Regions from separate parts of the Paenibacillus sp. NMA1017 genome, predicted to be linked through region 1. Evidence: predicted binding sites of a transcription regulator. Region 1 holds the regulator's gene; the other holds the start of a gene.

Region 1 (7,676 bases):
AGTTTCAATACGGAAGAATTTGCGTAGCAAATTCATGTTTGGTGGCGATAGCGGAGGGGTTCCACACGTACCCATCCCGAACACGACCGTTAAGCCCTCCAGCGCCGATGGTACTTGGACCGCAGGGTCCTGGGAGAGTAGGACGTCGCCAAGCAAAAGTGAAAAGGATGATAATCTCACTGAGATTATCATCCTTTTTTTATGCGTTTTTGGATGACCAGTTGCTTCGAAGGTTGACAGAGAGACTGGGGTTTGCCACACTCTAAGTGTGTAACCTTTTTTTTGGACGCCCAAGTATACAAGCGAGGTGACGAAGTTATGGAGATCAGACAATTACAACGTGAGGAATTTGAAGCGGCTATTGAATTATCTCAATATGCTTTTCAGTTTACAATGTCCCTAGAGGATCTAGAAAAATCCAAGAAGAAATTCAAACCAGAGCAAACATGGGGAATATTCGACGGACATGAATTAAATGCTAAACTGACTTTGTTACCGCTTCAGGTATACATAAACGGTCAGGTTTTTGATATGGGGGGCATTGCTGGTGTGGCAACATGGCCAGAAAAGCGTCGCGGAGGCATGGTGTCACGTTTGTTGACGCATGCGCTTGAAGAGATGAAGTCTGCGGGACAAAGCCTTTCTTTTTTGCATCCATTCTCCTTTGCCTTCTATCGTAAATTTGGATGGGAAACGTATACAGAGTACAAAAAATACGTCATTTCCATTGATAAATTCCCTACAAAACTTAAAACAGAAGGTACAGTCAAACGCGATATCAAAGATATTTCAGAACTGGACCAAGTGTATCAAGCGTATGCATCTCGTTATAATGGTACGCTGGTACGAGATAAGGAATGGTGGCAAGAGCGGATTTTAAATGAGAATTATCGAACTGCGGTATACTACTCAGAAACAGGTGATCCTCAGGGATATGCACTATACAAAATTGAAGATAAACAGTTGAATTGTGATGAGTTGGTATATGAAAATGAGATGGCTCGTCGGGCTTTATGGACTTATTTTGCAAATCATGACTCAATGATAACCCAAGGTAAATTTATTTACGTTCCAGCAGATGATAATTTGCCATTTTTACTTGATGATCCACGAATTCAACAGGAAACTGTGCCTTATTTTATGGGCCGTATTGTGGATGCAGCTGCTTTTGTAGAAAGATACCCTTTTGAGCAAGTTGGAGAGGAAACACGTTTAAGCTTAAATCTGACAGATCGGTATGCTCCATGGAATGAAGGAGTATGGAGATTAACAATTACTACGGAAGGGAAAGGACATTTGGAGAGAGTGGATACAAGCAATTCATCTGAAAATGCTATGGTAGCTGACTTGAAACTTGGGATTCAGTCACTGACGACTCTGATGCTTGGCTACCAGCAGGCTGATGATCTGTATAAGTGGGGACGTATTGAAGGCAGCAGTGAGTCTGTGTCTGCCCTTAAACGCGTAATACCAGTAAAACAAACATTTTTATTGGATTTTTTCTGATAAAGGCCTATTTAGATCGTCTAAGCTCATCTTTCAGAGAATATAACTTGTGTGGTTATCATTATTTTCAAAACTCTTTCTGTAATGGGAAGAGTTTTTTTATGGTATTGTATAAAACATAATTAGATTGCGAAAAATGGTATTGACCCCTTGGCAAAAATGAATAATGTGCTATAATGTGAATATAGTCAAAGAAAGTCAAAGTCAATCAAACCTAGTGTGATTCTGTAGAAGTATTATGCTGATGGATTGGCCGTATGAAGTAATTTCGATAGCAAAGAAGCAAACGAGGATTGAAATGATTTGCGTATAGTTAGGAGCTGACTCTTATGAACATAAGAGAAGTGTATGATTAATCGCAAATAAAGGCCACACTAGAGACAAAACGGTACAATTCCAATGGATGTAGAACAGGCAATAGCCTGAATACAGCTCAGATTCGTGACTTTACCGTTTGGTTAAGTTCAATATACGGCGGACTCTGTGGAGCGTGAAATGTACTTGAATACTTGCGTTTCCGTTAGTGGAGGATGATGAAATGCGCAATGTTTCCGATATTATTGAACAATATTTGAAGAGTATATTGCTGGAAAGTCCCCAAGGTTTAGTGGAGATTCAGCGCAATGATCTGGCTGACCGCTTTTCCTGCGTACCGTCGCAAATTAATTATGTAATTAGCACCCGGTTTACGCTGGAAAAAGGCTATGTGGTGGAAAGTAAACGCGGTGGCGGGGGTTACATTCGCATTCAGCGAATTCAGCTGCCTGCACAGCATGCCATTCATACACATCTTCATCAGAGCATCGGGGAAGAAATTAGCCAATCGGCAGCAGAAGGACTGATTTATCAGTTAGAGGAAGCTCATTTTTTAAGCAAAAGGGAAGCTAGTCTAATGAAGGCTGCTTTATCGAGGGATACATTATTACTGAAGCTTCCCTATCGTGATCAACTGCGAGCAAGATTGCTTAAGGCTATGCTGATCTCGTTGCTGGCGACCAAATAGCCAATAGCCATTAACCAGTAAATAGAGACTAACGTTTGGATGTAGGGATGGGTATAAATCCTGACATTGAAGGAGGTGCTTTTATGCTGTGCCAAGAATGTAATATGCGGCCGGCAACTTTGCATTTCACCAAAATTGTGAATGGCGAAAAGACAGAGTTTCATATTTGTGAGACGTGTGCCAAGGAAAAAGGGGAGATGATCCCTGGAACACCTAACGGCTTTTCGATTCATAGCTTGTTGTCGGGGATGCTGGATTTTGACTCCAGTACAAAGAGCCAGTCTCCAGGCCACAGTGGTCCGCAGAACCTGCAATGCAAGGATTGTGGCATGACCTATGCACAGTTTAGTAAGTTGGGACGTTTCGGATGCCCGTCGTGCTATCAATATTTTGATAGTCGTCTGGACCCTCTGTTCAAGCGTGTGCATGGCAGTACGAGTCATGTTGGTAAAGTTCCGGTTCGCACTGGAGGCCGACTGAAGGTTAAACGGCAAATTGACGATTTGAAAAAAGAGATGCAACAGCATATTGTACAGGAAGAATTCGAATCAGCTGCTGAGCTTAGGGATCAAATCAGAGAGCTTGAAAAAGAAATGACTGAAGAGTAAAGTTTGTGAAGAGTAGGAGGGATGCGTAATGCCCAATATTCGGTTTACGGAAAAGCCGCTAAGTGACTGGATGCGTGGCGATGCTGCGGATTCGGAGATTGTCATTAGCAGCCGGGTGAGAATTGCGCGTAACTTGCAGCATCTGCCTTTTCCCATGCTTGCTACCAATCAGCAGTCGGAAGAAGCACTTCAACGCTTGACGGATATCCTTCAGTATGATGATTTAGGCGGTTTTGGTACTTTTCATACGTTGAAAATATCCGAGTTGGATGAGATCGACAAGCAGGTGCTGGTTGAGAAGCATTTGATTAGTCCTAATTTGGCGAACGAATCTCGTAACGGTGCTGTCTTAATTAGCGATGATGAATCGGTTAGTGTTATGATAAACGAAGAGGATCATCTGCGTATCCAGTGCTTATATCCGGGATGTCAGGTTAGAGAAGCTTGGGAACGTGCTATGGTTATTGATGATGCATTTGAAGCGCATGTTGATTATGCATTTGATGATCGGAGAGGTTTTCTGACCAGTTGTCCGACGAATGTCGGCACAGGTATGAGAGCTTCGGTGATGATGCATTTGCCTGCATTAGTCATGACTCATCAAATCAATCGTATATTGTCTGCTGTTTCACAGGTAGGTCTTACAGTTCGTGGCATTTACGGTGAAGGCAGCGAAGCGGTCGGAAATTTGTTTCAGGTGTCTAATCAGATTACACTGGGACAAACCGAAGCGGAGATTATTGAGAATCTACATGGCGTGGTGCTACAAATTATTGAGCACGAGCGTTCTGCCAGAGAAAGGCTAATGAATGAATCTATGCTGCGAATTACAGATCGGGTGATGCGTTCATTCGGTATTTTGTCATATGCAGCAGTATTGGATTCCAAGGAGGCTGCACAGCGGCTGTCCGATGTACGTCTTGGCGTAGATTTAGGAATTTTGGAGCGTCCTTCCACCGCAGCGATGAATGAGCTGAATGTGATGACACAACCCGGATTCCTGCAAAAAAGTTTTGGAGATAAAATGAATACCGGTGAGCGCGATATGTACCGGGCGAAGCTGATCCGGCAAAAATTAGGCACAACCCTTTAATATATAGAATGATCTGAAATACACACTGTGGAGGTGCAGGATATATGATGTTTGGAAGATTTACGGAACGTGCACAGAAAGTGCTTGCTTTGGCTCAGGAAGAAGCTGTTCGATTGGGACACAACAACATTGGCACAGAGCACATTTTGCTAGGCCTCATTCGTGAAGGTGAAGGAATAGCAGCGAAAGCCTTAATCGGTTTAGGGCTGGGACTGGAAAAAATCCAGGATGAAGTGGAAACGCTGATTGGACGCGGTCAAGAGCAACCGACGAACATTGCCTATACTCCACGCGCCAAAAAAGTCATTGAACTGTCCATGGATGAAGCCCGCAAACTGGGTCATACCTATGTAGGTACAGAACATATTTTGCTTGGTCTTATTCGTGAAGGCGAAGGCGTAGCAGCACGTGTACTGAACAACCTGGGCATCAGTCTGAATAAAGCGCGTCAGCAAGTGCTTCAATTGCTCGGCAGCAGCGAGGCGGTTTCCAGCCATCACGGTGCTCCAGCTAATGTCAGCACGCCAACCCTGGACAGTCTGGCACGCGATCTGACGGCATCTGCGAAGGAAAACAACCTGGACCCTGTTATTGGGCGTAGCAAGGAAATTGAACGCGTAATTCAGGTGCTCAGCCGCCGTACAAAGAACAATCCGGTTCTGATTGGTGAGCCTGGGGTAGGTAAAACGGCAATTGCTGAAGGATTGGCACAAAAAATCATAGCGAATGAGATTCCCGAAACGTTGCGTGACAAGCGCGTAATGACACTGGATATGGGTTCTGTGGTAGCAGGCACCAAGTATCGTGGTGAATTCGAGGATCGTTTGAAAAAAATTATGGACGAGATTCGTCAAGCGGGAAATATCGTGTTGTTCATTGATGAGCTGCATACGTTGATTGGCGCTGGTGGAGCGGAAGGCGCAATTGATGCGTCCAACATCCTGAAACCTGCTCTGGCACGTGGCGAGCTGCAATGTATCGGTGCGACCACGCTGGATGAATATCGCAAATATATTGAGAAAGATGCTGCCTTGGAGCGTCGTTTTCAACCAATTACAGTGGATCAACCTTCTCCAGAAGAGGCGATTCAAATCTTGTATGGTCTGCGTGATCGTTACGAAGCGCATCACCGTGTAAAGATCACAGATGAGGCTATTGAAGCGGCCGTAAAATTGTCAGATCGTTATATCACCGACCGCTTCCTGCCAGATAAGGCCATTGACCTTATTGATGAAGCGGGCTCCAAAGTAAGGCTGAATTCTTACACTGTACCGCCAAACCTGAAACAGCTGGAAAACCGTCTGGAAGATATCCGTAAGGAAAAGGACTCAGCGGTACAAAGTCAGGAGTTTGAAAAAGCGGCAGCGTTGCGTGATACAGAGCAAAAAATCCGTGAAGAACTAGACGTGACGAAAAACCAATGGAAAGAACAACAGGGTCGTACAGATTCTGAAGTTACGCCAGAGGATATCGCTCAAGTCGTTGCAATCTGGACAGGTGTTCCAGTCAGCAAACTGAAAGAGGAAGAAACACACCGCTTGTTGAATATGGAAGAGTTGCTGCATGAGCGGGTAATTGGACAGGATGAAGCAGTTAAGGCAGTAAGCCGGGCGATTCGCCGGGCACGTGCCGGACTGAAAGATCCGAAGCGTCCAATCGGTTCCTTTATTTTCCTCGGTCCAACTGGGGTCGGTAAAACAGAGTTGGCACGCGCCTTGGCTGAATCCATGTTTGGAGATGAAAATGCGGTTATCCGTATCGATATGTCCGAGTATATGGAGAAGCACTCCACGTCCCGTCTGGTAGGAGCACCTCCAGGGTACGTTGGATATGAAGAAGGCGGTCAACTGACTGAGAAGGTACGTCGTAAGCCATACTCTGTTGTGTTGCTGGATGAAATTGAAAAGGCACACCCAGAAGTATTCAATATTCTTCTGCAAGTGCTGGAAGATGGTCGTCTAACAGATTCCAAAGGGCGTGTCGTCGATTTCCGTAACACACTCATCATCCTAACATCTAATGTTGGTGCACAGGCGATTAAACGTAACTCCACGCTTGGCTTTACAGCTGTAGTGGACGCTGGGGCGGATTACGATAATATGAAGGGCAAAGTGATGGATGAACTGAAGAAAAGCTTCCGTCCTGAGTTCTTGAACCGGATTGATGAAATTATCGTTTTCCATTCTCTCGAAGAAAAACATATTGCCGAAATTGTGTCACTCATGTCTGAGGAGCTGCGTAAGCGCCTAAATGAGTATGAGGTGGACTTCGAGTTGACAGACAACGCTAAAAAATTCCTTGCCAAGGAAGGCTTTGATCCAGCGTATGGTGCGCGTCCATTGCGTCGTGCAATCCAGAAGCATATTGAAGATCGCCTGTCCGAGGAACTGTTGACTGGCAACATTACTAAAGGTGATTCTCTCTTTATTGATGAGGAGAACGGTGCATTGACTGTAACGAAAAAGGATAATGTATCTGCCAAGTCCTAAAGCAGTTTACTAAATAAATAGTAGAAAAGGGTGTCTCGCAGGCTGGAAAGCTATTGCGAAGACACCCTTTTTGTGTATAAAACACGGTGAAAAGGTTGGGTAAATGCTTTGGGAAAGTTTGTGATATTGCTTTACGTCCGCCAAGCTTCAATGGTAAACTTTTATTGTTACAGCTCTTTCTGGGCTGTATGAACATAAATTTGACATCATCGTCGTCAATAAGGAGCCAGGGAACAAAGTATGGCTAAAGTGAAAACTAAATTTTCCTGTACGGAATGTGGTTATGAATCGCCCAAATGGTACGGAAAATGTCCTGGATGCCAGGCATGGAATTCCATGGTCGAAGAAACGGAAAGCGTTGTAAAAACTCAAGGAATGGGGTCTTCCCTTCTTACTCATAGCACAAAAGACAAGCCACTCCCTATTATAGAGGTGGAGAGTGGCAAAGAAACACGAATTTTGACGGGGATTGGCGAATTGAATCGAGTACTCGGTGGAGGTGTGGTGCCGGGTTCACTCGTTTTGGTGGGCGGTGATCCGGGAATCGGTAAATCTACGCTTATGCTGCAAACATCTAATGAGCTGGCTTTAACGGGTTTAAAGGTGCTGTACGTGTCTGGTGAGGAATCTGTCCGTCAAACAAAACTACGTGCAGATCGGCTCGGTGCCTTGTCCCCCAGTCTATACGTATTATGTGAGACGAATTTGGAGACGATTGAAGAAGCGGTGGACAGCCTGAAGCCAGAGTTTCTGGTCATCGACTCGATACAGACCGTATATTTACCTGAGGTGACGAGTGCACCAGGTAGTGTGGCTCAGGTGCGGGAGTGTACTTCACGCTTTATGCGAATTGCCAAGGGACTAGGTATTGCTACGGTATTGGTAGGACATGTGACCAAGGAAGGGGCCATTGCAGGCCCACGTTTGTTGGAACATATGGTTGATTGTGTGCTTTATTTTGAAGGAGAGCGTCATCA
Region 2 (7,676 bases), on a different contig from region 1:
ATAAATCCTATATTAATCATTTAAATAACGACTTACAATCTCAACAGCAGCGCCTTCGTCAGTGACTAGAATATCCTCTTGCCCGAAACGCAGTACCGCATGAATAGCGGCTGCCTTGCTCTTGCCTCCAGCTACACCTAGAACGGTATCGGTACGCCTAATGTCCTCCAATCGGAGTCCAAGCGTCAGCATTCTGTGAACAACGACGCCATCTTCGTTAAAGTAATAACCAAACGATTCGGCAACGGCCCCTTCACTGCTGATCTGGGCAAAGGTTTCGGGATCAAGTTTACGTCTATGTGCCATTGCTATGGCGTTGCCTATCCCGTGAATGATGATACGACTCTCGCGAATCAGGTTCAATATATCCTGAATGTTCGTATCTTCAAGCAAGGAGTTGTAAGCATGATTGCTGAGCAAATCCGGTACATGGAGCAGACGGTATTGAGCGCCTACCTTGCGAGCCATTGTGGAAGCAATTGTGTTGGCCTGCATTTCCATGCTTTCTCCCAAACCCCCGCGTGCCGGTACAAACCACCCACCCTTAAGTGGGCCATTAGAAGGTAGTGCCAGTTGTTCCGCCACGTCGGCAATCGTCGTGCCACCTGTTACAGCGACCACATCCTCGTCATCCATAACACTCAGCAACGCTTTTGCTCCAGCGCGCCCTAGCTCCTGCTTTGTTAACGGAGAAGCATCCGAATCCCCTGGAACGACAACCACCTTCCTCAAACCATAGGCTTGACGAATCTGGTCCTCCAATTGGGACAGGCCGAACAAGTTGTTCGCAATCGGCTCCAGCTGTTCCAGCAGATCCAGTCCTGCTTTGCTCACCTTCATGCCTACACTCTCAATCTCAATTAGCCCCTGAGCTTTAAGAAGATCGGTTTCGGCGCGCAATACGCGCTCGGTCATGTTCAGTGAAGCTGCCAGTGTTCTGCGTCCAACAACATCGGACAGCATAATCTGATGCAGGATCGTGTACCTTTTTTTCAAAACATCCATGAGGTCGGGCAGAAGCTGCTTCTGTATTTCTAATATCTTTCGCATGCTTTCCACTCCCGCACACTTCTAAGTTCTGTCTCTAATGCTCTATCTTTAACTGGTCTTAAAACGTCCCGGGATAACTTTTTAAGTCCCACGTATATCTTAACCAATATTTGCTCCACATGCAAGTCTATCTGAACCTATATTTCTCAACTTTATATGTGAATATGCGCACGTAATAAAAGCTTGCAATTCAATGCCGTATATCATATAATCATCTTTGTTTCCAATTGTGCGCCCGTGGTCCAACGGATATGACGTAGGCCTCCGGAGCCTGAGATCGAGGTTCGATTCCTCGCGGGCGCGCCATTTTAAATGAACGCATAAATGCTTCTATATAATGTTTTAACCAATAAGAGCGCTGAGGGCTCTTTTTTTTAATCATTAGTTTGACTTTCTTTGACTTTTTGTTTGAAATTGTTTATCATGTGGTTAATACGGTAACAGTTTATAAATAAGGGACGTGTAATCGGCATGTCCACCAAATCCACTAACGATATTTAAGGGAGGTTTTTTGACGTGAGCTATGTTCCTATGGTAGTAGAACAAAGTAACCGCGGCGAACGCGCCTATGACATTTATTCCAGACTGTTGAAGGATCGCATTATTTTGTTAGGCTCGGACGTCAATGACGTTGTAGCCAACTCTATTATTGCTCAAATGCTGTTTTTGGCTGCCGAAGATCCTGAAAAAGATATTCACTTGTATATTAACAGTCCTGGCGGTTCCATTACAGCTGGTATGGCCATTTTCGATACGATGCAATACATTAAACCTGACGTATCTACGATTTGCGTAGGTATGGCAGCTTCCATGGGCGCGTTCTTGCTGAATGCAGGCGCCAAAGGTAAACGTTTCGCTTTGCCAAACAGTGAAATTATGATTCATCAACCACTGGGTGGTGCACAAGGCCAGGCAACGGATATTGAAATCCGTGCACGCCGCATTCTGAAAATGCGTGATAAATTGAACCGCATTCTCGCAGATCGCACAGGCCAACCACTGGAACGCATTGAAAAAGATACAGATCGTGACTACTTCATGTCCGCTGATGATGCCAAGGAATACGGTATTATTGATAAAGTGCTAACTAGCTCCTCTCCAGAAGGTGTATAAGAAAGAAATTCACCTCTTGATAGCTGGTAAATGAAAAAGCTGCCCCGGATGTTCGTATCCGGTAGGCAGCTTTTTTGCTTTGTTTTTTTGGGGTATAGACAATCGAGCTTATTCATTTCTACTATTAAATCTGTCCCACAAAAGGCTTTCCGCCTTGAGGCAGCAGTTGACCGAACGAGTAGGTAAACTCCGGAATTCCATACGCGTATGGCGCATAATCATACAAATCAAACACGATTGTTACTCCACTGTTCGTCACATAAAAATTCTGATCGGCCGCCAGCTCTTTAAATTTGCCGAATCCTTCCCCAGCCTGAAGCGCATCGATTTTTTTCTTCAAATCAGCATTGAGGAACTTTTTGTAATTTGGATTCGCCTTCAATACGTCAGACAACTGCAGCAGTTTACCATCAGCGAGCGAGAACGTATATCCTTTACGTGCCGTCATGCCATGTGCGCCACCCGTATACGAGTAATCCTGCATAATTACACTCAGAATACCATCTTTGTTATAGGCAATCGCAAAATCATTTCCGAACTCATACGGTCTTTCTGTCGTAGCCTCTCCCTCAGCCATTATCTTTTTGCCTGCTGCCAATATACCCTCTGCATGCTTTTTAAGCACGTTGTTAATAGCCTGTTGAGCCTCAGGATTCAGCTGGCTGCCGCTGATTTGCGGATACTTAATCTTGTAGGACACCTTCGCATTACTCGAAGCGGGAAGTGTTTGAGGCACAATTGTGATCGGATTTAGCTGGCTTTTACTCAGCGTTACTGTTTTCTGAGCTGCATTCCATTGAGCATCTATGCCTAGATAGTCTTTCAGCAGACTCATAGGAATGTATAGCTTCCCAGCGATCTGTTTGGCATCCATGCTACGTGTATTGATTCCATTGACGTTGACGTAGGCATCTGAGGAAGAAGCCATAATGTAAAGTTTATTGTAACCGCTACCTACGGTATATGTCGCTGTTTTCGCATCATAGCTTACTGGAATCCCCAGGCTGTCACGCAGTGCGGCCACCGGAATCATAGTACTCCCGTTCACTTGAACACCTTTAGCAGGCAATGTTTTACCATTCCATTGGATGGTGATTCCTGGTTGCTGTGTTGTCACTTGCTGCTGTTGGGTTGATGCTGCCTGGATATAGGAAACGGGAACAGCTGTGACTCCTGCGAAAATCCCTGCCGCCAGCAGTGCTGAACCCCATTTTTTCGTATGCTTACTCATATTAAGTATTCCTCCTGTTATTATTTCTGTATTGTCTATGTGTAAATAATCACTTTTCTTATTATATCTATACCCCATTGTATGTAGTTTACAATCTGTACACTCTCCGATTTCAATCTGTACACCTAATAACCCTTAGCTATGACAGACTCATTACAAAAAGGTTTCGGTATATAAAAAAGAGCCAGCAAGCCAGCCTGCGCATGATGCAGGCCGCTTGTGGCTTCGTTTGATGATCTGTATTAGTTCATTTCGTATTGAGCCGATACCTGCACATTCACTGTTACTTGCCCCGATTGTATCTCTGTCCCGCCACCTGCTACATCCAAGAGCGATTTTGACATGGCATTTTCACGTTGTGTAAAGACTTGTGCTTCTCCGCCATCTACCGTCACACTCACAAGAGCACCTAACCCCCGTTTGGCTGCTTTAGCTACAGCACTGGCTTTAGATTGTGCACTTCCCAATGCCTTAGTAATGGCTTCTTCTTCATAAGTCGAAGGATCTTCCACGGAAAAACGTACATTATCTACGTTATTGGCTCCTGACTTGGTCGCCTCATCCAACAACTGACCTATTTTATCCAAATCGCGGTATTTGACGGAAAGTGTATGGTTGGCAGTATAGCCTTTGAGCTTCTGCCCTTCTTTTTCGTTATAGGTGTAGTTAGGCTGTACATAAAATTGGCTGGTCTGAATGTCATCTCCGCTGATGCTCCACTTTTCTTTCAGCAGTTGTGTAACCTTGTTCAATTTTGTAGCATTGGCTTTTTGAGCAGCGGCTGCCGTATTGCCTTCCGATTGTACACCGATAGAGAGATAAGCAATATCGGGCTTCGCCAATACTTCCCCGCTTCCAGTCACATTAATTACACCGTTTACCGTCGAAGCTGTTGACGCAGCATAAGCACGATCTGCCCCTGTCCATAATCCTCCTGCTACTCCCCCTGCCATTAATGCTCCTGCGAGAACTGCCGTGGCTACTGTTTTTGTCCAAAGTCTCATTGAATTCAACCTCTTTCTTGTAAATGTTTGTACCTTCCAGACGGAAAAGACGGAAAAAGGTTGCAGCCAAGCGTACAAATTTACGAAACAGAGCATAACCACGGGGATTTTAGTGATTATAGTTTGAACTTCATACAGTCTCTATATTCAACAAATCACACATCACACATAAGGACAGTTAACGTAGGAGTGTTCGAAGACTTTTTTCTGGATACAAAAAAAGCCCCAAAGGGGCTTTTCGCTAAGAGCATACACCATATTACAAAGTAAATCTTTGTTTATTGATTTTCCAGCTCTACCTTACTAACCAGACTTACTAAAGCGTTTACAGCCTGTTCGGCGTCCGCACCTTCAGCACTAATATTGATTTCAGTACCTGTACTGATGGCAAGACTCATAATACCCATGATGCTCTTGGCATTAACCTTTTTGTCATCTTTTTCCACAAAAATCTCAGATGAATATTTATTCGCTTCCTGTACGAACAACGCAGCAGGTCTGGCGTGCAGTCCTGTTTTCAAGCGTACGACTACCGGATGTTTTGACATGTCAGCTTACCCCCTCATCAAATAAATCTGGACACTACTTACTCCATTTTATTTATCACATTATAACATTAACCCGGGACAGACACTAGAAAAAAAACTAAAAAAACCGGGGCTGAAAGCCCCACGGGCACTCTTTTTACGGAATCAGGCCATTTTCGCCCCTGATTTTGTCAGCCATCTCATCAATTTTGCGAAGTCGATGATTTACACCCGATTTACTCACGACCCCTTTGAGCATTTCCCCGACTTCTTTCAAATTTAAATCGGGATGAGCGAGCCGAATTTCTGCCACTTCACGCAGTTTATCCGGCAAGGTTTCCAAACCAACTTCCCTCTCCAGCAACTTAATATTCTCAATTTGCCGGACAGCAGCTCCGATTGTCTTGTTCAAATTAGCCGTTTCACAATTGACAATGCGATTTACGGAATTGCGCATATCGCGCATAATGCGTACATCTTCAAATTTGAACAAGGCTTGATGCGCCCCAATGATGCTAAGCAGCTCAATGATCTTCTCGCCTTCCTTGATGTAGAGAATAAAACCTTTTTTTCGCTCAATACAGCGAGCATTTAGGTGAAACTCATTCGCAAGATCAACGAGTGCCTGACAATGTTCCTCATACATCGAAGAAATTTCAAGGTGGTAAGACGATCCTTCAGGATTGTTGACAGAGCCACCTGCCATAAAGGCGCCTCGCAAATAAGCCCTCTTACAACAGTTTTTCCGAACGATATCCCGATTAATCCCGTCAGTGAACAAGAAACCTTCTGAGACGATATAAAGATCCTTTAGCAGTTGTTGCACACCATTGGGAATACGAACAATGTACACATTATTTTTTTTCAAGCGCATTTTTTTCCGTACAAGCAGTTCGATATGAAGTTGAAAATGCTTCTTGATCAAGGAGTAAATCCGCCTTGCAATCGCGGCATTTTCTGTGGACACGTCCAATATCACCCTTTTATTCGACAGTTGTACGGATCCGAGCATACGTATGAGCGCAGATAGTTCCGCTTTCTCACAGCAGGACTGGCTTTCAATCATCGTAAGCTCTTTTTTCGTTTGTGCCGCAAAGGACAAGGGACTCACCTCCTTCTTAATATCCAGTTTTGTACCAATTGGTAAATATGCTGGCTCAATTTGTCGGCATCATGCCGTAAATACGTGCGGAACAGAACTAATGTATCTGCCACCACTTTATATCCCCGGTCGGTCAGCTCGCCCATGTCTACTTGTACCGGCTTGGCTCCCTGCTCGGCATACATTTCCTGTACTTGGGGTGGAATTTCTCCGTTATTTACAATGACATAGTCGAAGAGATGATGCCCTACATGTTCAAAAATAGCTTGCAGGTGGTCTCCTACCGTATAGCCATCGGTTTCTCCAGGCTGGGTCATAACGTTACAGACAAATATTTTGATAGCGTCTGATTTTACTACAGCTTCAGCGAGTTTAGGTACAAGCAAATTCGGTAATATGCTGGTATATAGACTGCCGGGGCCAATCAAAATCGCATCGGCTTCATTAATGGCCTCTACAGCCTCAGGCAACGGCTCCACGTGAGTCGGTTCAAGAAAGACGCGTTTGATTCGCCCGCCCGCTTCCGGGATCTTGGACTCTCCGGTAATCACCGTGCCATCCTCCATTTCGGCGCTTAGCACAACGCCTTCCTCGGCTGCTGGCAGCACACGTCCCCGGACAGCAAATACACGGCTAAGCTCACGCACCGCCGTCACAAAATCTCCCGATATATCGGTCATCGCTGCTAAAATCAGATTACCCAGGCTATGGCCTGACAATCCTGATCCCGCACCGAAACGGTATTTCAGCATATCTGACATTACTGGTTCCACGTCAGCCAAGGCAGTCAGCACATTGCGGATATCCCCTGGAGGGGGCATCTGCAGCTCACTGCGCAAAATCCCGGAGCTTCCGCCATCGTCAGCGACTGTAACAATAGCCGTAATATCCAGCGGCTTTTGCTTTAAGCCCCGCAGCATGACGGACAAGCCGGTTCCGCCGCCCATAACAACAATACGTGGGCGCTCCCGTTGTGATCCGGTCTCTTTCATGATTTCACCTCATTAATGCCGGTCCCGATCAGCATCCCGATGCGAAACAGAAACAGATTCTGTTTCGCTGGCACCCAGCATTTTTCCTAAATACTCCGATATTGCAACAGAACGATGCTTACCACCAGTACAGCCAATGCCGATAATGACCTGGCTTTTACCTTCTTTGCGATATTGCGGAATCAAAAAGTGTAACATATCCAGCAACTTGGTCAAGAACGCCTGAGTCTCGGGCCATTTCATGACATAATCATATACATCGCTATCCTGTCCCGTGTGGGGACGTAGTTGGTCCACATAGTGAGGATTAGGCAGGAAGCGCACATCGAATATAAGATCGGCATCAATGGGAATACCATACTTGAAGCCAAAAGAAGTAATGTTCACGGAAAGCATACTACTCTCCAGATGAGAAAATCGTGAAATGATCCTCGCCTTTAAGGTTGCAGGCTTCATCACACTTGTATCAATAACCTGTGTAGCCGAGCTTTTTAGTTCTTCCAACATCTTGCGCTCCAACCGAATCCCATCCAAAGGCATGCCATCGGGCGCCAGCGGATGACGTCTACGGCTTTCCTTATACCGCTGTACGAGAACGCCGTCATTGGCATTTAAGAATAAAATTTCACAATGAATCGTAAAATGATCTTTAATATA

The links. Region 1 encodes CtsR, which represses protease genes until heat stress. Its sites were predicted from a motif close to ATGGTCAATAAAGGTCAAACA; they were not measured.
Region 2: a site for CtsR is predicted at 1,434-1,454, ahead of clpP (ATP-dependent Clp endopeptidase proteolytic subunit ClpP). Genes of this name have one in related genera too.

The regions. Positions count from the first base shown of each region.
Region 1 is NZ_JBZXYR010000018.1:188-7,863, forward strand. Features, by position in the region: rRNA gene rrf (5S ribosomal RNA) at 38-154, shown strand; gene AC5ELV_RS24810 (GNAT family N-acetyltransferase) at 319-1,506, shown strand; gene AC5ELV_RS24815 (CtsR family transcriptional regulator) at 2,045-2,509, shown strand; gene mcsA (protein-arginine kinase activator protein McsA) at 2,593-3,117, shown strand; gene mcsB (protein-arginine kinase McsB) at 3,146-4,210, shown strand; gene clpC (ATP-dependent protease ATP-binding subunit ClpC) at 4,255-6,699, shown strand; gene radA (DNA repair protein RadA) at 6,940-7,676, shown strand, end outside.
Region 2 is NZ_JBZXYR010000014.1:91,634-99,309, forward strand. Features, by position in the region: gene AC5ELV_RS23730 (sugar-binding transcriptional regulator) at 13-1,050, opposite strand; tRNA gene AC5ELV_RS23735 (tRNA-Arg) at 1,282-1,356, shown strand; gene clpP (ATP-dependent Clp endopeptidase proteolytic subunit ClpP) at 1,567-2,163, shown strand; gene AC5ELV_RS23745 (PdaC/SigV domain-containing protein) at 2,288-3,394, opposite strand; gene AC5ELV_RS23750 (SIMPL domain-containing protein) at 3,637-4,398, opposite strand; gene AC5ELV_RS23755 (HPr family phosphocarrier protein) at 4,677-4,946, opposite strand; gene whiA (DNA-binding protein WhiA) at 5,083-6,027, opposite strand; gene AC5ELV_RS23765 (gluconeogenesis factor YvcK family protein) at 6,033-7,019, opposite strand; gene rapZ (RNase adapter RapZ) at 7,032-7,676, opposite strand, start outside.